Massilia sp. METH4: one gene and its partner. The protein of the gene in region 1 interacts with the protein of each later gene in a pairwise test. Links are inferred from orthologs where the notes say so. Each region holds a gene or a part of one and is shown on either strand. Other genes may lie near its edges.

Region 1 (4,872 bases):
GACGGGCTTGGCCATCAGGAACGAATCTCCACGATCTTGCCGAAATCGGCACCGAACTTGTTTTGATACTCGGCCATCTTTTCCATGCGCTCCGCCACGCGGGTACGGTCCTTGACCTCGCCGGCAAGCTGGCCGCACGCGGCATCGATGTCGTCGCCACGGGTCTTGCGGATCGTCGTGACGATGCCGGCATTCATCAGGATTTCCGAGAAAGCCTTGATGCGGGGGTTCTTCGAGCGCGTCAGGCCCGATTCCGGGAAGGGGTTGAACGGAATCAGGTTGAACTTGCAATTGACGCCATACTGCGGGTGATTCACCAGCGCCACCAGTTCGCGCGCATGCTCGTCGGTATCGTTGAAACCGTCCAGCATGCAGTATTCGAAGGTGATGAAGTCGCGCGGGGCGAATTCCAGGTAGCGCTTGCAGGCCGCCAACAGCTCGGCCAGCGGATACTTCTTGTTCAATGGCACCAGGCCGTTGCGCAGCTCGTCGTTGGATGCGTGCAGCGACACGGCCAGCGCCACCGGCACATCCTGCGACAGCTTGTCGATCATCGGCACCACGCCCGAGGTCGAGAGCGTGACGCGGCGGCGCGACAGGCCGTAGGCGTTATCGTCCAGCATCAGTTTCAAGGCGGTGGCGGTCGGCTCGTAGTTCAGCAGCGGCTCGCCCATGCCCATCATCACCACGTTGGTGATCTGGCGCTCGCCTTTCGGGCCCGGCTCGATGCCTTTCGTCTTGCGCAGCTCGAACTCGGCCATCCACAGCTGGCCGATGATCTCGGCCACCGTCAGGTTACGGTTGAAGCCCTGCTTGCCGGTCGAACAGAAGCGGCAGTTGACGGCGCAGCCGGCCTGCGTGGAAATGCACAGCGTGCCGCGGTTTTCCTCGGGGATGTAGACGGTTTCGACGGCGTTGCCGTTGCCCACGTCCACCAGCCACTTGCGCGTGCCGTCGCTCGACGTGTGGTCGCTGATGATCGCCGGCGCCGTGATATGGGCGCGCGTCTTCAGCTTCTCGCGCAGCGACTTGGCGAGATCGGTCATGCTGTCGAAGTCCGACGCGCCGAACTGGTGGATCCACCGTTGCAATTGCTTGGCGCGGAACGGCTTCTCACCCAACTGCGCGCAGTAGTCGATCAGTTGCGCGGGATCGAGGTCCAGCAGGTTGGTGAGGGTCGTTTCCATATCTTTAATCTTCAATTCAAAACGCCTTCGCCCCGGACATGCCGGGGCGCCAGGCGGTACAGCTTTGGTTACAGCTTGGAGCGCCGCTATCGCCGAGCGATTAGCGGGAGTACACGTTCAGTGCCGGGAAGAAGTAAGCGATTTCCGTGGCGGCGGTTTCGGCAGCGTCCGAACCGTGAACGGCGTTGGCATCGATGGAGTCGGCGAAATCGGCGCGGATGGTGCCTTTTTCAGCCTTCTTCGGGTCGGTCGCGCCCATCAGGTCGCGGTTCTTGGCAATGGCGCCTTCGCCTTCCAGAACCTGGATCATGACCGGGCCGGACACCATGAAGTCCACCAGGTCCTTGAAGAACGGACGGGCAGCGTGCACGGCGTAGAAACCTTCGGCTTCGGCGCGCGACAGTTGGGTCATGCGGGCAGCCACGACTTTCAGGCCGGCACCTTCGAAACGGCTGTAGATCTGGCCGATCACGTTCTTCGCCACTGCGTCCGGTTTGATGATGGACAGGGTGCGTTCGATTGCCATTATTAAAAACTCCAGTAAAAAGAAAGGGTTAAAACGAAATTGATTTCTCGATCAACCTTTGATTTTAGCATACAACACCCCATATACTATGCGTGTTGGGGCGGAAGATGGCGTAACAAGCGGCGGATAGCCGCATCGAAACCCTGGAAAGCGCATCATCGCGAGCGGTTTTGGCTGGGAAGCCCAGCCGTTCGCAGGCAGTTGGGCGGTTTCCGGTGGATTTCAAGAGAGAAATCAATCAATAGACCATCCCGGCGGGCATCAGCCCTTTTCGGCACCTCGCGTGCTAAGCTTTGGCAAGGGTACACCGTACCGACAAAAGGAGTGCAAAATGGCTAACTTGGAAAAAACTTATCAATATGCAGGCGGGCGAGCGGTCGCCCAGAATCGTGTCCTGCGCAACACCTACTGGCTGCTGTCGCTGTCGCTGGTTCCCACCGTGCTGGGCGCAGCTGCCGGCATGACGCTCGGCGTGCCGATGCCGGGCGGTTTCCTGGGCGCCCTGCTCTTCCTGGGCATTGCGTTCGGCTTCATGTGGGCGATCGAGAAGAACAAGAACAGCGGGCTGGGCGTTGCCCTGCTGCTCGGCTTCACGTTCTTCATGGGCTTGATGCTGACGCCGCTGCTGTCGCGCACGCTGGCGTTCGCGAACGGCGGCACGCTGGTCATGCTGGCCGGCGGCGGTACCGCGGCGATCTTTGCCGTGCTGGCAAGCATCGCCACCGTGTCGAAGCGCGATTTCTCCGGCGTGGCGAAGTTCGCGTTCATCGGCCTGGTGCTGATCATCCTGGCATCGCTGGCGAACATCTTCTTCGCGATCCCGGCGCTGTCGCTGACGATCTCCGTGCTGGCCATCGGCATCTTCTCCGCCTTCATCCTGTATGACGTGCAACGTATCGTCAACGGCGGCGAAACCAACTACATCAGCGCCACGCTGGCGTTGTACCTGGACGTGTACAACATCTTCACCAGCCTGCTGTCGATCCTGGGCTTCACGAGCGGCGACCGCGACTAAGCTCCACCCGCATCATCGAAAAGCCGGCCTCGCGCCGGCTTTTTTTACGCCCGTATTTACGCCCGTACCGCAGAGCTGGTCGCAATACAACACTGGGGACAGTCCCCTTTTTCCAGGAAATGTTTCCTGCAACCGTAGGGGGCCGCAGTTGGAGAAATATTTCCCAGAATCGGGGTCAGACCCCAATTTCCGGAAATATTTCCTGAAAAGGGGTCCGACCCCGGTTTTAGGCAACTTTCGGAAGTTCCGTGCGGTGCTGTGGGCGATGTCAAAGGGGGCGGACTGAGCAGTACGTATCATGCGCCAGCTCGAACACGCTTGAGTTCCCCGTCCAACCCCTCGCATGGAGGCTTCGTGGTTCATTCACTACGCTCAATCAACGTGGCGCTGGCGCTGGCGCTGCTGCTGGCCTCGGCCGGAGCTGCGGCAAACGGTACCGCCACGGCATCGATCAGCAATGTCCGCTTCGGCGCGCTCGACCTGACACAGGGCGACGGCAGCGCGGCCGGCTTTGACATCCTTTCGGTCCAGCCCTCGCTGTTCGCCGGCGTGCATACCTTGACCGCCGAGTACTATGTGACCGGCTACCCGACCGCGCTGACCGAAGCGGCGGTGCAACTGGACCTGGGAACGGCGGCGGTTGCGGCCCGCACGAGCGGAGCGCTGGCCGATGTGTCAAGCATGGCTGGCGGCGACGCGAGCCTCGGCGAATTCGGGTCCCTGGGCGGCACGGCGAACCAGGCAGTGCACTTCATGCTGAGCCCGCACACGGTGCTGACGATCAGCGGCCGCCTGGCGACGCTGGCGGAGCGATCAAGCAGGCCGGCGGAATATTACGACGTGGTGGGCATGGCCTATGTCGGCATCGTCGATGGCGATGGGTATACGTTCACGCAGTTCACCCGCCAGAGCCTGTCCTTCGCGGATTGGCCCGACAGGATGACGGTGGAAGACGACTTCATGCTGGCCTTCGCCAACGGCAGCGCGGATTACCGGCCCGTGTCGGTGTATTTCCAGGCGCTGTCGAACGTCATGCGGCTCGCCACGCCGGTACCCGAACCGGCGCCAGGCTGGCTGCTCACGGCAGGACTCCTGATGCTGGGCATCGCGGCAGAAGCGCGCCGCCGCGGGCGATGAATCGATGCAGATACGGCGCCGCCCTCACCGCGGCGCCGGGCATCAGGCGAGATCGAACACCGCCATCGATTCGACGTGCGAGGTATGCGGGAACATGTTCATCACCCCCGCCTGCGACAGCTGGTAGCCGGCGCGGTGCACCAGCACGCCGGCATCGCGCGCCAGCGTGGACGGGCTGCACGATACGTAGACGAGCCGCTTCGGCAGCAGCTCCGGATTGCTTTCCTTCAGCTCGGCCAGGGCCAGCGACAGCGCCATCGCGCCGTCGCGTGGCGGATCGATCAGCATGCGGTCGAACTTGCCCAGCGCGATCAGGTCGTCCTTCGTCACTTCGAAGAGGTTACGGCAGTAGAACGTGGTCTTCTCGCCGACGCCATTGACGACGGCGTTCTGCTGCGCGCGCTCCGTGAGCGCCGTGCTGCCTTCGATACCCACCACTTCACGCGCCTGCGTAGCCAGCGGCAGCGTGAAGTTGCCGATGCCGCAGAACAGATCGGCCACGCGCTCGCCCGGCTGCACGTCCAGGTGGCGCAGCGCCTTGTGCACCAGCACGCGGTTGATCTGGTGGTTCACCTGCGTGAAGTCGACCGGCTTGAACGGCATGCGAATGCCGAATTCCGGCAGCAGGTAGTGCAGTTCCTTGTCCAGCGGGTAGAACGGATAGGCGGTGTCCGGGCCTTTCGGCTGCAGCCACCACTGGATGCCGTATTCGTCGGCGAACGCCTTCACCTTCGCTTCGTCATCCTTCGTGAGCGGCTCCATATTGCGCATCACGAGCACCGTCAGGTCCTCGCCGATCGCCAGTTCGATCTGCGGCACCTTGTCGAAGATCGACAGCGAACCGATCAGGGCACGGAGCGGCATCATCATGTCCGACACATGCTTGGGCAGGATCTGGCAGCTCTGGATGTCGGCCACGTACACGGATTTCTTCTCATGGAAGCCGACGAGGACCGTGCTCTTCTTCGCCACGTAGCGCGACGACAGGCGGGCGCGGTAGCGGTAGC
Region 2 (16,888 bases), 1.6 Mb from region 1 along the record:
CCCGGCGAAGCGGACAACATCTTCGACAAGCAGCAGGAAATCCTCAGTTTCCAGATGATGGCCAAGACCATCACGCATGAACAATTCGCCAGCCGGATGGCCGACTTCAAGGCCAACCGCGCCCGGCCCGCCATTGCCGAGACGAGGACCGATCGCGGCGGCTTCTACGTGGAGCCGGCGCGCAACGGCCACCGCCGCTTCGAACTGGTCAAGACGCGACACGAGGAAGCGCCGGAAAACCGCATTCTCCAGTTCCTTGGCGCGGTCGTGCTGGCATCCGGTTTCGTCGGCCTGTTCATCGAATGGCGGCTGCGCCGCATCCGCACCAGGCAAGAAAAACGCCCTTGACCAACCCTGAAAGGAGACACCCGCATGTCGCAGATCCGTACTTTCCTCACCGGCGCCATGACAATGGCTGCCGCGCTGGCCGCCGTGGTAGCGCTTACTGGCGCCAAAGCCGAACGCAAGGCCGAGTTCGACGAGATCACCGTCGGCCGCATCAATATCGTCGAGCCGGATGGCACGAAGCGGATGGTCATTTCCAACAAGGCGCAGTTCCCGGGCGACTTTCTTCAGGGAAAGGAACGCGAGCGACCGGATCGCCGCTCCTTTGCCGGCATGTTGTTCATCAACGACGAAGGCACGGAAAACGGCGGCCTGATCCAGAAGGGCGGCATCGGGCCCGATGGCAAGGTGACGTCCGGCGTCTCGCTGACGTTCGACCGCTTCCGCCAGGACCAGGCGCTGCAACTGATCAATACCGACAGCGCCACCACCCAGAGGACCGCCCTGATCATCAACGACGTGCCGCCCCATACCCTGACCGTGATCGGCGACGGTAAGCGGTTCGCCGAGGAAGCACGCAAGTTGCCGGAGGCGGAACGGCGCGCCTACTGGGACAAGCTGGCCGACGAAGGCAAGCTGAGCATGAACCGCATCTGGCTCGGCAACACGAGCGAGAAAGGCTCGTCGCTGCAATTGAAGGATGCCAGGGGGCGCACGCGGATGCAGCTGCAGGTATCGGCCGACGGCAAGGCGCAGATCCAGATGCTCGACGAACAGGGCAAGGTGGTCAAGTCGATCGAGCCCGGCACGGCAGGGTAGCGGTAGCTGGACGTTTCGCCGCGCGACCGTATAATCGGGCTTCCGCTGCACACAGCCGAGCTGCCGTCGACCGCGGACCATCTGGCGAGACGTCGGCTCTTCATGACCTGTCTGTACGGACGGCGGCTCACGGGCCGCCGTTTTCATATCGGGACCCGCCATGACCGTACGCATCGAACCCTCCTGGAAGCAGCACCTGCAAGCCGAGTTCGACAAGCCCTACTGGACCGAGCTCACCGACTTCGTGCGCGCCGAATACCAGGCCGGCCAATGCTGCCCGCCCGGCAGGCACATCTTCCGCGCCTTCGACCTGACGCCCTTCGACAAGGTGAAAGTGGTAATCCTCGGCCAGGACCCATACCACACGCCCGGCGCCGCGATGGGCTTCTGCTTTTCCGTCCCCGAGGGCAACCGCCCGCAACCCAGCCTGCAAAACATCTTCCAGGAACTGGAAAACGACCTGGGCGTGCGGCGCACCCGCACCGATCTCTCCGACTGGGCGGAACAGGGCGTGTTCCTGCTGAACGCCGTGCTGACCGTGCGCGCCCGCGCCGCCGGTTCGCATGCCGGCAAGGGCTGGGAGACGTTTACCGATACCGCGATCCGCACGCTGTCGCAGGAGCGCGAGCACCTGGTGTTCATCTTGTGGGGCAGTTATGCGATCGCCAAGAAGGCGCTGATCGATACGAAGAAGCACCTCGTCATCACGTCGCCGCATCCTTCGCCGTTTTCGGCGCACAAGGGGTTCTTTGGGAGCAGGCCGTTTTCGAAGGCGAACGATTATTTGCGGGCGGTAGGCAAGGAGCCGATCCGGTGGTGTTGAACGTCTCCAGCAAAGATAAAGGCTTTGTTCGACTCATTTAAGATATAGAGACGAGGAAAACCGTGTCAACTGATTACTACGTTCCCTATTTAATTCGTAAATGCAAGCCAGACGCCGTAATTCCAGAGCATTTCCAATTGCCCCTCCACCGAGCGCAGCAGCTAATGCGCACTGTTCGTCCCGGTATTTCAAGAAGGCACGTTTAGAAATGTTGAACTGCATATGAGCGGCAGCTATGTATTTTTGCCGTTCATCCCAACGGCTCATGGTTGCAGCAAATTTTTTTTCCGCTGCGTTCACGGCTGTCGAACTGTCGCGTACGCTATCTTCCAGGCAGTCACGCATCCCTGCTTGGGAACTGTACGAGCAAGTGTCGAGTATTTCTTCAACTGGAGCGATGTTCTGCTGATCGGCGCTATGCGCACTGAAAAGAATCAGCCAAAGCCCAAGAGCGGACCAAGTGTTCAAGCGCATGTGGCCTCCGAACCATATTTCACCAACTTGAGAGCGAAACTGAGCTTTTCTGCGTACCTCACATCCCCACCACCATTGTAGAGCTTTGCAACGTCTTCGATGGCGAATGGTAGCCAGCCGACTATCACCCTTTGTACGGCGCCCTTTCGATACAAAAGAACCTGCCCAGGGCGCAAGATCGTCGCTTTAGGATTCAGCTGACGCAGGATGTCAGTCGTAGTGCCACAAACCTTGGCAATTCTTGCCATACTGTCGCCTCGGTTGACAGGGGCCTCGTATATTTTCGGGTCGTCAGACACGACGCTGCGAAATTCGAATTTCGCCATCCTCATCAAGAGGTATGCTATACCTGCACGTATGTTGTAGGACGGTATAGTTCTCGCGGCGTTGTGATCCAGCGTGGCTTTCAAGCTGGGCGGCATGATTATGTCTCCACCTTCTTTCCCACCAAGTAGGGCATCGAGCCCTGGATCGCCTAGAACGCCGATTTGCATCGGCTTTACTCGCCATTGTATATGACCTGCGCCGGTTTCTACCCAAAGCATGGCTTTTACAAGACGCCAATCCACAATGACATACCCAGGGGAGCCGGCTAAATGTCGATCAAATTCCGAAATGGAGGTTTTGATTTCGCAATCATACGTATGCCACTTTGCTTGGCCGACACCCTTGATCAAACCATCCTTCCACATCTCGAAGGAGCCCTTCGGAGTTGCCATTGGTTCCCCCATGCGTGCAGTGATTCATTCGCTCGATGATAATGAACAAAGCAGGGGATGACTTTGCTTCAGGGCAATGGTCTGCTAAATGCGACTGTCAAGACTTGAGTCAGCAATGAAGTTGCTAGTTATTAACGTGCTCACCACCAGATCCGATACGGCCAATAACTCTCATCCGTCTGCGCCAGACGGATGATCTCCCGCGGGCTGGCACCAATCAGTTCCCGCGCCTCGCGTGACAAATGCGCCTGGTCGGAATACCCGCCGCGCAGGGCGACATCGGACAGCGATAGCTGCCCGGCCTGCTGCTCGTCGCGCGCCGCCAGCAGCGATTCCTCGACACGAGCGAGCCGCCGCAAGGTGCGCAGCGGATGCCCGGCCCAGGCGCGCACGCGCCGCTCGACCATCCGAGCGCTGCGCCCTGCGCCTGTCGCCGCGGCGCGCACGGCCAGCGCCTGCACCCAGTCCCGTGCCGGCGACCACGTCGCCGCGCCGGAAGCGACGCCGCGCGCGACACGCCAGCGCGGCTCCAGCCAATCCTCGAACAGCCGGATGCGCGCCTCGTCGTCCGCCGCCGCCAGCACGGCGCCGGACACCGCATCCCACTCATCGCCGAGCACCGCGTCGACCTGGGCCATGGTGTCGAGCTGCGCCGCCATGTCGAGGCCTGTCAGCGCATGCAGCGCGTCGGCGAAGAACAGCACCGTGAACGTATGCACGGGACCGGGATTGCCGGTCATGAAAGGCTGTGTCCATGGCCCGGAAAAGATGGCCATGCCTTGCTGGGCCACGGCGCCGGCCCTGGCCGGTTCCAGCAATTCCCCGCTGCCCTCGATCATCCATGTGATTGAGCAGAACGGCGTGGCTGGAAAGCGGTTCAGGCGCTGCCCGGGGGCCAGCTGTACACCGAGCGTGCTGCGCACCATGTAGCCGCGAATGCAGGATGCCAGCGCCACGCGGGGCGGCACGAGGCGGGCGGCGGTCGGAGGCAAAGTCGTGGTCATGGCGTGATGTTAAACCAGTCATCGAGTGCCCACGTGTCGCAAACATTCAAGACCGGCGGTGCGCCGCACGGCACACTGGCACCATCGAATGCAAGGAGCCAGCATGAGCGTTGCCACCCTCAAGACCCCCCTGCCGCAAACCATCGCCGAGCTGCCGGCCCCGCGCGGCCTGCCGCTGCTGGGCAACGCCCTGCAATTGCGGCCGTCGACCATCCATCTTGCGATGGAACGATGGAGCCGGAAATACGGGCGCATGTTCCGCGCCCGCATCGGGCCGCGCGAAGTGGTCGTGCTGTCCGACAGCGCTGCCATCACGGCCGTGCTGCGCGACCGGCCGGACGGTTTCCGGCGTCCTGCCATCACGGCCGAGGTCTCCGCCGAACTCGGTGGCAACGTGGGCCTGTTCCTGGCCGAGGGCGACGCGTGGCGCAACCAGCGCCGCATGGTGATGAGCGCCTTTTCACCCACGGCGATCAGGGCCTACTTCGACCGCATGGCGCAAGTCGCGCAGCGGCTGGAGCAGCGCTGGGTGGCGGCCGGCGACGGCGAAATCGACCTGACGGGCGATTTGAAACGCTACACGGTCGACGTGATCGCGGGTCTGGCATTCGGCGCGGACGTCGACACAATTGGCAATGGCGACGATGCGATCCAGCAGCACGTCGAAACGGTGCTGGCGGGGGTGGCACGCCGTTCGCTGCTGCCCTTCCCTTACTGGCGCTGGTTCAAGCTCCCGGCCGACCGCACGCTCGAGCGTAGCGTGCGCGCTGTTCGTGAAGCCACGGATGGTTTCATCGCCAGCGCACGCGAGGCGATGGCTGCCGATCCCACGCTGCGGGAACAGCCGGCGAACATGCTGCAAGCGATGCTGGCCGCAGCCGACCGGCCGGACAGCGGCGTCGACGACAGCTCCGTGGCCGGCAACGTCACCACCATGCTGCTGGCGGGCGAGGACACCACGTCCAGCGCGCTGGCCTGGCTGATCTGGCTGCTGTGGCAAAACCCGGATGCGCTGGCGCGCGTGCAGGAGGAAGTACGCCAGCATGCCCAGGTGCCGACGCTGGAAAGCATCAACGCGCTCGACTACCTGGAAGCATGTGCCCTCGAAGCGATGCGCCTGAAGCCGCCCGCGCCGTTCATCCCTTTGCAGGCGCAGCGCGAAACCACGGTGATGGGCGTGAAGCTGCCGAAGGATACACTGCTGTGGTGCGTGCTGCGGCACGACAGCGTGGATGGCGGCGTGTTTCCGGAGCCGCACAGCTTCGAGCCGGAGCGCTGGCTGGCGGGAGGCGGCGCGGACAAGGGCGTGGCGCTGCCCTTCGGTGCCGGCCCGCGCATGTGCCCAGGGCGGTACCTGTCGCTGATCGAGTTGAAGGTGGCGATGGCGATGTTGCTGGGGCGGTTCGAGCTCGTCGATGTGCAGGCGCGGGATCGGTTGGCGCCGGACGAGGTGATGGGGTTTGTGATGGGGCCGACGGCGATGAGCATGCGGTTGCGTTCGAGGAAAACCGCTGGCTGACCCCGCCGGCGCCGGGGGCGTAATGAAATGTCAGCTCTTGTGCCAGAACCCCTGGTGGGCCACCTTCGCCTCCTCCTCCCGCCACGGCCCGATCACCTCGGTCGGCCTTTGCCCGGCGGCGAACACCTGCCGGCACGGCAGCGACAAGGTCGGATTCTCGGGATCGCTGCCCGTGAGCGACAGCAGCGTCGCTTCGGACATCGCGTACACCACGCGCCCCACGCCGCTCCAGTAGGTGCCGCCGGCGCACATCGCGCATGGTTCGGCGTTCGTGTACATCGTGGCGCCCGCGAGCTTCTCGGGCGAATACTGCGATGACGCGATGCGCAGTGCATTCATTTCCGCGTGTGCGGTGCGGTCGCTGCTCGATGCGTTCATCGCCTGCGCGATCACATTGCCATCCGCATCGGCGATGATCGCGGCAAACGGATGGTGGCCTTCGTCGCGCGAGCGCTGGGCCAGCGCGAGCACGTCCGTCAGGAACTGGTGGTCGCGCGCTGTCGGTTCTGCCATATCGTTATCTCGAAAAAAAAACGGAACGGGGGCAAGCCCGTTCCGCCAAAAGGAATTTACTTTGGAATCGTGCCTTCCACGCCCTGCACGTAGAAGTTCATCGACATGAGCTCCTTCATCGGCATCGCCACGCCGGCAGGCACCTTGAGGGCGCCCGACTGGTCCTTGATCGGGCCCGTGAACGGCGTCGAGGTGCCGGCCGTGAAGGCGGCCTTCTTCGCCTCGAAGATCTTGGCCGCGTCGGCCGGCACCACCGGGTTCAACGGCGACATCTTGACCATGCCTTCCTTCAGGCCGCCGTGCACGTGGCCGGTCTTCCAGGTGCCCGCCAGCACGGCCTTGGCCACCTCGGTGTAGTAGCCGCCCCACTGGTTGGTGCTCGCGGTGAGGTGCGCCTTCGGTGCGAAGCGCTGCATGTCGGAATCCCAGCCGAACGCGTACTTGCCCTTTTCCTGGGCCGCCTGCAGGGTGGCCGGGGAGTCGGTGTTCTGCGTCAGCACGTCGGCCCCTTGCGCGATCAGCGTTTCCGCGGCCTGGCGTTCCTTGGCCGGGTCGTACCAGCTGTTCACCCAGATGATCTTGGTCTTGATCCTGGGGTTCACGCTTTGCGCGCCCAGGGTGAAGGCGTTGATGTTGCGGATCACTTCCGGCACCGGGAACGAGCCCACGAAGCCCAGCGTGTTCGTCTTGGTCATCTTGCCCGCGATGATGCCCTGCAGGTAGGAACCTTCGAACAGCCGCGCCTCGTAGGCGCCCATGTTCTTCGTGGTCTTGAAGCCGGTGGCATGCTGGAACACCACGTTCGGGAATGCCCGCGCCACTTTTTCCGTGGGGTTCATGTAACCGAATGACGTCGTGAAAATGAGCTTGTTGCCATCCGCCGCAAGCTTGCGGATTACACGCTCCGCGTCCGCGCTCTCGGGCACGTTCTCGACATACGTGGACTTCACCTTGCCGCCCAGCGCCTTTTCCATTTCGAGGCGGCCCTGCTCATGGGCATAGGTCCAGCCGGCATCGCCCACGGGGCCGATGTAGACGAAACCCACCTTCAGAGGTTCCTGCGCCTGCGCCGGTGCGATGACGGCCGCGCCCAGCGCGGCGGACAGGGAGGCAAAGGCGAGCAGCTTGCGACGATTCATGATGTTCCTCTTTCAGGTTGGTCAGAAATGGTATTCGGCACGCACCATCGGGGTTCGTGCGGTGGCGCCGGGAACGGTCTTCGACGGGTTGCCGAATTTGTTCTTCCAGTACTGGTAGGCCACGCCGAGCTTGAAGGTGTTCTTGTTCGCGCCGACCAGCGAGCTGACGTCGTACATCAGCTTCATGTCCACGTTGATCTCGACCGCGGTGGGGCCGCCGTATTCGTTCTTGCCCTTGGTGCCGATGTAGTTCGCATAGCCTTCGAACGCCAGCGGCACGTTCGGGAACGGAATGCTCCAGGAGCTCATCAGGGCAGCGTGCGTGTCGTAGCGGTAGCGGTTGGTGGCCGTTTGCGTATAGCCGTTGTACGGAGCGTTGGATTCATGCAACGCTACCAGGCTCACGTCCCAGAAACCGGGCACGTCGAACATGAACGTGGGGCCGAGCACCAGCATGCGCTTCTTCGAGTTGTAGCCCGCGTCGGTCTTGCTGTTGATGTCGAAGCCGGCCACGATGCCCAGGCCGCGGATCGGGCCGTACTTGAAGCTTTTGCCGGTGATCTTGCCCAGGTCGAAGGTGTGGCGATACAGCGCATAGGCCTCGTGGGCCCCCGACTTGGACCCGACCGCGGACGGGTCGTTCTCGTCCGACATCAGGTAATCGACACTGAAGAAATTGGTGCCGTACTTGTAACCGCTGGCATGGCTGAAGTTCACGACGTGTTTCACGATATCGGCACCGTTGTACGGCTCGGAAAACTTCGAGCCGTAGCGATAGCTCAGCGACGTATCGCTCCAGTCGGCGGCCTGGGCGGCGCAGGCGGCGGTGGCGGCGAGAGCGAAGGTAGCAGCGAAACGAATGGTGTTCATGCGTGGTCCTTGTAAGTGTTGTGTAACGGATTGCATCCAATGTGCCGATTGATTGCATGCAACGTCGACAGTACCTTAGCAAGTACCGGGCCACCCCTCCTGTGTCCTATGCAGGTGTGTCCTCCGCTCTTAAGCCCCGCACCAAGACGGTTCGCTCCACGGTGCCGATGTGCAATGCCGGTGCATTATGCACACAACTTTGGAGCGTTTTGTATACAATCTTTTTTATAGCCCGGCTAGCGCTTCGGCCAAACTCAGCTTGCGTTCGGGTGTGCCCAAATGCAGCCGCGCCTCGATCTCTTCCAGGTGGTGTTCGATCAGCCTGGTGGCGCCCTCCACATCCTTCTTCTCGATCAGTGCCAGCAATTCGTCGTGCTCGTGGTTGCCGCACATCGGCGTGCCCGGATTCTCGTAGACGGCGATGATCAGCGAGGAGCGCGACACCAGTTCCACCATGAAGCGCTGCAGCACCGTGTTGCCGGCCAGTTCGGCCAGCAGCAGGTGGAATTCGCCGCCCAGGCGGATCCACGCCGCACGGTCACCGTTGCGGCGCGCCGCTTCCTCCTCGTCGAGCGCGGCGCGGATGCGCTTGATCGATGCGGGCGTGATATGCCGGATCACCAGCGGCACGATCTCGCGCTCGATGGCCCGGCGCGCCGTGAACACGTCGCGCGCTTCCTCCGGCGATGGCGAGGCAACGACGGCGCCGCGATTCGGCCGCAGCACCACGATGTGGTCGTGCGCCAGTCGCTGCAGCGCCTTGCGCACCGTGGTGCGGCTTACTTCATACAGTTCGCAGAATTCCGCCTCGCCCAGCCGCGTGCCGGGCGGCAGGCGGTGGCTCATGACCGCGTTGACGACGGCGCTGTAGATGCGCAGGTCGACGGCGGCGGCGCCGCGCTTGCCCGGCTGGCGTGGCCGGGTTGGCTGGTTCGTTCCTTCGGCCGGGTCGGCCTCGGGCGTGCGGTGGCTTCGTGGGCGCTCCGCTGGGGCTTGCTTGGTCATTGACAGTCTCCGCTTCGCTCGGGATCGGGCTCGATCCGTACGCGATCGTAGTTGTAAAGCAGGAATCGTGCACGACACGGAAGAGGGATCATCGGCAGGATGCACGCAATTGGTGAGATAGTGCACATGTCATGGTGCAGTTTGTATACAAATCGACGCATCCGTTGTTCCCATCGCGGCGAAAACGGTGGCATGTTCCTTGCAGAAGCCTTGCGGTTACCCATGAAGGAGCCGTACATGACCGAACCACAGGCCCCGCCGGACGGGCGGCAGAAAACCGAACCGAGGCTGCGGCTGCTCGGGATTTCCAAGATCTACCCCTCCGTGGTCGCCAACGACAGCGTGGACCTCACCGTGATGCCGGGCGAAATCCACGCCGTGCTGGGCGAGAACGGCGCCGGCAAGAGCACCTTGATGAAGATGATCTACGGCGTCACGCACCCGGACGCCGGCGAGATGCTGTGGGAAGGCAGGCAGGTGACCATTCCCTCCCCGGCCGCCGCGCGTCGCCTGGGCATCGGCATGGTGTTCCAGCACTTCGCGCTGTTCGAGACCCTCACGGTGGCCGAGAACATCGCGCTGGCGCTGGACGAGAAGATCACGCCCGCCAGACTCGCCCCGCGCATTCGCGAAGTATCGGCACGCTACGGCCTTCCGCTCGATCCGGATCGGCGCGTGCACAGCATGTCCGTCGGCGAGCGCCAGCGCGTGGAGATCGTGCGCTGCCTGCTGCAGTCGCCGCGCCTGTTGATCATGGATGAACCCACGTCCGTCCTCACGCCGGACGCGGTGCAGAAGCTGTTCGTGTCGCTGCGCCAGCTCGCCGCGGAAGGCGTGAGCATCCTCTACATCAGCCACAAGCTCGACGAGATCCAGGCCCTGTGCGACAAGGCCACGGTGCTGCGCGCCGGCCGTGTATCCGGCACCGCCACACCGAAGACCCAGACGGCCCATGAACTGGCCGAACTGATGATCGGCGGCGACCTGCCCACGTGCACGCTGGCGCCGCGCGAACCCGGCGAGGTGCGGCTGGCGCTGGACAAGCTGTCGCTGCCCAGCCCCGAGCCTTTCGGCATCGACCTGCGGAACATCACGCTGGACATCCACGCCGGCGAGATCGTCGGGCTGGCCGGCGTTTCCGGCAACGGCCAGCAGGAATTGATGAAGGCCATCTCCGGCGAGGTGCCATTGCGCCACGCGCAGGGTATCCGCCTGTTCGGCCAGGACGTGGGCCGCATGAACGCCGCCGCGCGCCGCCGCCTCGGCCTGGGCTTCGTGCCGGAAGAGCGGCTCGGCCGCGGTGCCGTGCCGGGCATGTCGCTGACCGATAACGCGCTGCTGACGGGATACCTGGCCGATGCCGCCGGCATGCTCGCGCATGGTCTCATCCGGCACGGCGCGATCCGCGAATTCGCCGGGCGCGTGATCGAGCGCTTCAAGGTGAAATGCGGCGGGCCCGGTTCGGCCGCCTCCAGCCTTTCCGGCGGCAATCTCCAGAAATTCATCGTCGGCCGCGAGATCGCGCTCGCGCCGAACGTGATGGTGCTGGCCCAGCCCACCTGGGGCGTCGACATCGGCGCGGCGATGCTGATCCGCCAGGCGATCATCGATCTGCGCGACCAGGGCGTGGCCGTGCTCGTGATTTCCGAGGAGCTCGACGAATTGTTCATGATGTGCGACCGCATCGCCGTGCTGGCGAAGGGCCGGCTGTCGCGCGCCGTGCCGGTGAAGGAAGCCACCATCAACCAGATCGGAGTGTGGATGAGTGGCGACTTTTCCACAGCCAGCGAACCACTGTCCAAGGAAGGAAGCGACCATGTCCCGGCTTGAAGCCCGCTCCGCACCCTCGCGCGCGATGATGCTCGCGTCGCCGCTCCTCGCCGCGCTGGCCATGCTCGTCACCGGCTCGATCCTGTTCCTGTTCCTGGGCCAGGAACCGCTGCACGCGTTCTACGTCTACTTCATCAAGCCGGCCACCACGCTGTACGGCATCGGCGAACTGCTGCTGAAGGCCACGCCCCTGATCCTGTGCGGAGTGGGCCTGGCGATCGGCTTCCGGGCCGACGTGCACAATATCGGCGCCGATGGCCAGCTGACGATGGGCGCCATCGCCGCTGGCTGCGTGGCCCTGTATTTCGATGGCGTCGAGGCGCCCTGGGTGCTGCCGCTGATGCTCGCTGCCGGGGCGCTGGGCGGCATGGCGTGGGCGGCGATCCCCGCCCTGCTGCGCACGCGCTTCAACACCAGCGAGATCCTGGTGAGCCTGATGCTGGTGTACGTGTCCTACCTGCTGCTCAGCTACCTCGTGCACGGCCCGCTGCGCGATCCGGACGGCTACAACTTCCCACAATCGAAGATGTTCGGCGAGGCGGCCACGCTGCCGCTGCTGGTCGAAGGCTTGCGCGTGAACGCCGCGTTTCTGCTCTCGCTGGTCGGCGTCGTCGGCGCCTGGTTCTTCTGCAAGCATACGTTCGCCGGGTACCGCATGCAGGTCAGCGGCATCTCGCCGGCCGCCGCGCTGTATGCGGGCTTTTCGGCGCCGAAGAACGTGTGGCTGGCCTTTCTCGTCAGCGGCGCGATGGCGGGGCTGGCGGGTGTCGGCGAAGTGGCGGGACCGCTCGGCCAGCTGCAGCCTTCCGTGTCGCCCGGCTACGGCTTCGCGGCGATCATCGTCGCGTACGTGGGCCGCCTGCATCCGGTGGGCGTGCTGCTCGCGGCGCTGCTGATGTCGCTGCTGTACATCGGCGGCGAAGCCGCGCAGATCGAGCTGCAACTGCCATCGGCCATCACCGGCCTGTTCCAGGGCCTGCTGCTGTTCTACCTGCTGGCGGCCGACCTGTTCATCCATTACCGCTTCAAGCCGCGCGTGCGCGCCCTGCCGCACGCCAGGAAGGAGATCACCGCATGAATGCCGAATACGTGATCGCATTCCTGGCCAGCACCGCGGGTGCCGCCACGCCACTGGTGCTGGCTTCGTCCGGCGAACTGGTGGCGGAACGCTCAGGCGTGCTGAACTTGGGCCTCGAAGGCATCATGCTGGTCGGCGCCGTGACGGGTTTCATGACCACGCTGCATACAGGGTCGCCGGCGATCGGCATGCTGGCCGCGCTGGCGGCCGGCATGGCGATGTCGCTGGTCTTCGCCTTCCTCGTGCTCACCTTGCAGACGAACCAGGTGGCCACCGGCCTGGCACTGACGCTGTTCGGCATCGGGCTTTCCGCCTTCCTCGGCCGCGATCTCGTGGGCCAGACGGTCGCGCCGATCGCGCCGCTGTCATTCCCCGGCTTGTCGGACATTCCCTTCATCGGGCCGTTGCTGTTCCGCTTCGACGCGGTCGTCTACCTGTCCCTGCTGCTGGTGGTGCTCGTCGGCTGGATACTGGCGCGCACGCGCATCGGCCTGCAGATCCGCGCCGTGGGCGAGGCGCCGCACAGCGCCCATGCGATCGGCATGCCGGTCGTCAAGCTGCGCTATGCCGCCGTGCTGTTCGGCGGCGCCATGGCCGGCGTGGGCGGCGCCTACATGTCGCTGGCGCTCACCCCCATGTGGGTCGAGGGCATGGTGGCCGGCCGCGGCTGGATCGCGCTGGCGCAGGTCGTATTCGCCACCTGGAAGCCGCGTAATCTCGTGCTGGGCGCCTACCTGTTCGGCGGCGTGACCGTGCTGCAGTTTCACGGCCAGGGACTGGGTCTGGCCGTGCCGTCGCAGTTCCTGTCGATGCTGCCGTATCTCGCCACGATCGCGATCCTGGTGATCATCTGCCGCGATCCCAAGACGATCTTGCTGAACAAGCCGATGTCGCTGGGGCAGAACTTCAAGGCCGATTAGAAGTCACGCTCGGCCGGCGCGGCGCCTCCCCTGGTTTATCATGCAACGATTCAAACCGGGGAGACACCATGGACGAGATCCAGCAAAAACTCGAACGCTTCAACAGCCGCGCCAACGGCACGCTGCCGGACCACATGAACATCCGCTTCACGCAAGCGGCGGAAGGCGAGCTGTCGGCGGAGATTGAAATCCAGAAGCACCACCTTGCGCCGAACGGCTTCCTGCATGCCGGCACGGTCGTCACGCTGGCCGACACGGCCTGCGGCTACGGCTGCTTCGTCAACCTGCCCGAGGGCGCCGAGAACTTCACCACCATCGAGCTGAAGTCGAACCACCTGGGCACGGCGCGCGAAGGCACCATCGCGGTGACCGCCCGGGCGGTCCACATGGGCAAGACCACGCAGGTGTGGGATGCCACCGTGAGCAACAAGGCGACCGGCAAGACCATCGCCCTGTTCCGCTGCACGCAGATGGTGTTGTACCCAAAATAAAATGCTGTACGCGGGATTAGCCATCATCGCGGCAGGGATCGTGGCGGCGATATCGCCCATCCTGCGCGAGTGGTACCAGCACAAGAGGCGCAAGGAGCGCGAGGAGCAGGATCGACGGTAGGAAAGTGTACTGGTACGATTGCCTGCACTAGGACAGGAAGTTTCGTGGCCACTGTATCGGTACTGTACCAGTCGCTTCGATTAGCATGGATTCGTCACCCGCGGAGCGAAGCCATGAACACCCTGATCCCCTTCCTGCCATTGATGATGTTCGCCTTCGTGTCCTCGATCACGCCCGGGCCGAACAACATCATGCTCACCTCTTCGGGCATCTGGTTCGGCTTTCGCCGCTCGATCCCGCACATGCTGGGCATTACGATCGGCTTCGGCGTGCTGTTGGCCATCTGCGCGGCCGGCATCGGCGCCCTCGTGATGGCGGTGCCGGCGGCGCAGTTCGCGCTCAGGGTGGCGGGCTCCGGCTACCTGCTCTACCTCGCCTGGCAACTGCGCGACATGCGCTTCGATGGCCCGGCCGAACAGGTCCGCCGGCCCATGGGCTTCTTCGCGGCGGCCGTCTTCCAGTTCGCCAATCCGAAAGCGTGGGTGATGGCGATCACCGGCAGCTCGGCCTTCCTGCCGCAGGGCATGCCGGTGCCGCTGGCGATCTTGCTGTTCTGCCTGATCTTCTGCGCGGTGAACCTGCCCTGCATCTCGGTGTGGACCGGGGCGGGTGCCCTGCTGCGGCGCTACCTGTCGCAGCCGCTGTGGCGCAAGGTGTTCTGCTGGACGATGGTGGCGTTGACGGTGTATTCGGCACTGGCGATGTGGATGTAGTTCACCGGTATCAACGGACAGTCCCGGCCTCGGTGCGCAGCCAGCCGAGCGCCGCCTCCACATGCGGCGCCGGCGCATGCCCGGCACTGCGCACGAGGTGATAGGTATGGCCGGGAAGCGCCGGCCCGAACGGTTGGACGAGCCGCCCTGCCGCGATCTCGGCCGCCACGAGGTCGAGGCTCAGCAAGCCTACGCCCTGCCCGGCCAGCACGGCGCCGATCGCATGGGCTTCGTCCGAAAAACGCAGCTGCCGGAGCGCCGATTGCCATGCCAGCCCGGCGGCGGTAAACCAGTTTTCCCAGGTTGGGTTGAGCGGATGCTGCCGTTCCCACTTGAAGTCGACCAACGGCATCCGTTCCAGGTCGGCAGGCGTGGCCACGCCCAGCTCAGGCGCGGCAACCGGCGCGAAGCGATCCGTGAACAGCGGCTCGGCCACCATGCCGGGATACCGCCCACGCCCATAACGTATCGCCAGGTCGGCACCGCCATTGCCCAGCTCGACGGTTTGGTCGGATGCATGAAATTCCAGGTCGATCTCCGGGTGCAGGGCGCCGAAGCCCGCCGCCCGCGGCGCCAGCCAGTAAGCCATGAAGGCGCTGGTGGTCGAGATGGTGACGCGCTGCCGCGCCGGCGCCCGGGCAAGGCGCTGCAATGCCAGCTCGAACGTATTGAACCCATCGCGCAGCACCGGATATAGCGACTTGCCGGCGTCGGTCAGCACGACCTTGCGCACCTGCCGCTCGAAGAGCGGCAAGCCAGTGTATTCCTCGAGGGCGCGCACCTGGTGGCTGACGGCGGTTGGCGTGACCGACAGCTCGCTGGCCGCTTCCTTGAAGCTGCCATGCCGTGCCGCCGCTTCGAAAGCGCGCAGTGCGGAGAGAGGGGGAAGCCGGCGCATGGGTTTATAGGTGAGTCCTGTTCATCTGACGCCTGACGATTTCGAGTTTGTCACGGCTGCCCGGCGCTCGTATCTTCTCCGTGCCGGCACCCACCAATATCGAGAGGACTTTATCATGCTAGAACGCGTCATTACCCAGCCCGACAACTACGAACCTTATCTGCTGTCGCAGGCGATCCGATTCGGCAACCTGCTGTTCGTATCCGGCCAGGCCGGTGCCGGCGACGATGGAAAGATCGTGGCAGGCGGCTTCCGCGCGCAAGGCGAGCAGGCGTTCGCGAACCTGCGCCGGGTCCTGGAGGCGGGCGGCTCCAGCCTGAAGGACGTCATCAAGGTCACGATCTTCGTGACCGACATGGGGCACTTCCAGGACGTGGTCGAACTGCGGCGGGAGTTCTTCAGCGCGCCCTACCCGGCCGATACGATCGCCGAAGTCAGGGCGCTGTACGACCCGGCGGCGATGATCGAGATCGAGGCGATCGCCGCGGTGCGGACGAAGAGTTGACGGCCTGAAAAACAAAAAAGACGCCGCAGCGTCTTTTTCGTCACCCCTTCAGCGCCTTCGCCAGCAGCTCGTGCAGCGCCGCGAATTCCGGCTTGCCTACATAGCGCTTGATGATCTTGCCATCCTTGTCGATCACGAAGGTGGTGGGCGTGAGCGACACGTCGCCGTAGGCCTTGGCGGCTTCGCCGGTGATGTCGAGCGCCACCTTGAACGGCAGGCGCCGCGTTTCGGTGAAATTGACCACGTAGTTGGGCGGGTCGTATTTCATCGCCACGGCGATGAATTCCAGGCCCTGGCCCTTGAACTTGTTGTACGTGTCGACCATTTCCGGCATCTCGGCCACGCAGGTGGCGCACGAGGTGGCCCAGAAATTGACCATCACCACCTTGCCGCGCAGGTCGGCCGGCGTGATGCGCTCGCCCTTGATGCCGGTGAACGTGACCTGCGGCGCGGCGGGCGCGCTGTTCAGCGAAGAGTAGGCGGCAAAGCCCAGGCCGGCGATCACGGCGGCCGCGATCGCCGGCTTGATCCAGGCTTTGGAAGAGGTAGTCATGATGCCGCCGGACGGTCAGTTCGACGCCTGCGCCGGAGCCGGCGTGTTCTGGAACTGCTTGTACTCCTCTTCCGAGATGTACTCGAACACGCGCACCACCTTCGTCACGCCGCTCACGCCGCGCGCGATCTCGGTCGCGCGGTTGGCTTCGAACTGCGTTACGCGGCCCATCAGGTAGACTTCGCCGCGCTCGGTCACGACCTTGAAGGAGTTGGCCGAAATATCCTTTGCATCCACCAGGCTGGCCTTCACTTTCGTGGTGATCAGCGTGTCGTTGGAGCGGGAGGTGTAGCTGGTCGGGCCGGAGATGGCCAGCTCGTTGACGACCGACTGCACGCCCTCGATCGCCTTCACTTCGCGCTCGACGGCTTCCTTCTTCGCCTGGTTGGGCACCTCGCCGGTGATCAGCACCTTGCGGTTGAACGCATTCACGTTCACATGGCCGGTATCGTCAAGGATGTTGCGCAGCCGCACGTCGGCCTTGACGGCGATCGCCTTGTCTTCCGTCTGCGCGCCGAAGGTGCGCCGGTCGGACGCGGCCATCGTGCCGGCGACGGCACCGCCGACCACCAGGCCGACGCAGCCCGACAGGCTGCTCATCAACGCGCC

Evidence for each region.
Region 2: the proteins of ndk (region 1) and V6Z91_RS07425 interact in binary tests that used the Escherichia coli proteins (3 or more experiments, as listed by UniProt). The link is inferred for Massilia sp. METH4 from one-to-one orthologs.

The regions. Positions count from the first base shown.
Region 1 is NZ_CP146614.1:61,993-66,864, forward strand. What follows is about bases 1-2,899. They hold ndk (nucleoside-diphosphate kinase), read right to left. Parts: upstream 1,714-2,899; coding sequence 1,288-1,713; downstream 1-1,287. Other genes in these bases: pilW (type IV pilus biogenesis/stability protein PilW), read right to left, coding at 1-15; rlmN (23S rRNA (adenine(2503)-C(2))-methyltransferase RlmN), read right to left, coding at 15-1,187; V6Z91_RS00305 (Bax inhibitor-1/YccA family protein), read left to right, coding at 2,045-2,728. Also shown: V6Z91_RS00310 (hypothetical protein), read left to right, coding at 3,083-3,865; 23S rRNA (uracil(1939)-C(5))-methyltransferase RlmD, read right to left, coding at 3,908-4,872. UniProt on the Escherichia coli protein: Major role in the synthesis of nucleoside triphosphates other than ATP. The ATP gamma phosphate is transferred to the NDP beta phosphate via a ping-pong mechanism, using a phosphorylated active-site intermediate.
Region 2 is NZ_CP146614.1:1,656,850-1,673,737, reverse strand. The notes cover bases 294-3,095. They hold V6Z91_RS07425 (uracil-DNA glycosylase), read left to right. Parts: upstream 294-1,264; coding sequence 1,265-1,927; downstream 1,928-3,095. Other genes in these bases: V6Z91_RS07415 (LysM domain-containing protein), read right to left, coding at 2,392-3,095; V6Z91_RS07420 (lysozyme inhibitor LprI family protein), read right to left, coding at 1,961-2,401; V6Z91_RS07430 (hypothetical protein), read left to right, coding at 373-1,104; V6Z91_RS07435 (helix-turn-helix transcriptional regulator), read left to right, coding at 294-348. Also shown: more of V6Z91_RS07435, read left to right, coding at 1-293; more of V6Z91_RS07415, read right to left, coding at 3,096-3,120; V6Z91_RS07410 (helix-turn-helix domain-containing protein), read right to left, coding at 3,261-4,124; V6Z91_RS07405 (cytochrome P450), read left to right, coding at 4,228-5,643; V6Z91_RS07400 (nucleoside deaminase), read right to left, coding at 5,674-6,156; V6Z91_RS07395 (BMP family ABC transporter substrate-binding protein), read right to left, coding at 6,213-7,295; V6Z91_RS07390 (outer envelope protein), read right to left, coding at 7,317-8,165; V6Z91_RS07385 (GntR family transcriptional regulator), read right to left, coding at 8,391-9,170; V6Z91_RS07380 (ABC transporter ATP-binding protein), read left to right, coding at 9,408-11,000; V6Z91_RS07375 (ABC transporter permease), read left to right, coding at 10,987-12,078; V6Z91_RS07370 (ABC transporter permease), read left to right, coding at 12,075-12,998; V6Z91_RS07365 (PaaI family thioesterase), read left to right, coding at 13,067-13,489; V6Z91_RS07360 (LysE family translocator), read left to right, coding at 13,724-14,323; V6Z91_RS07355 (LysR substrate-binding domain-containing protein), read right to left, coding at 14,334-15,221; V6Z91_RS07350 (RidA family protein), read left to right, coding at 15,337-15,726; V6Z91_RS07345 (TlpA disulfide reductase family protein), read right to left, coding at 15,767-16,279; V6Z91_RS07340 (BON domain-containing protein), read right to left, coding at 16,295-16,888. UniProt on the Escherichia coli protein: Excises uracil residues from the DNA which can arise as a result of misincorporation of dUMP residues by DNA polymerase or due to deamination of cytosine.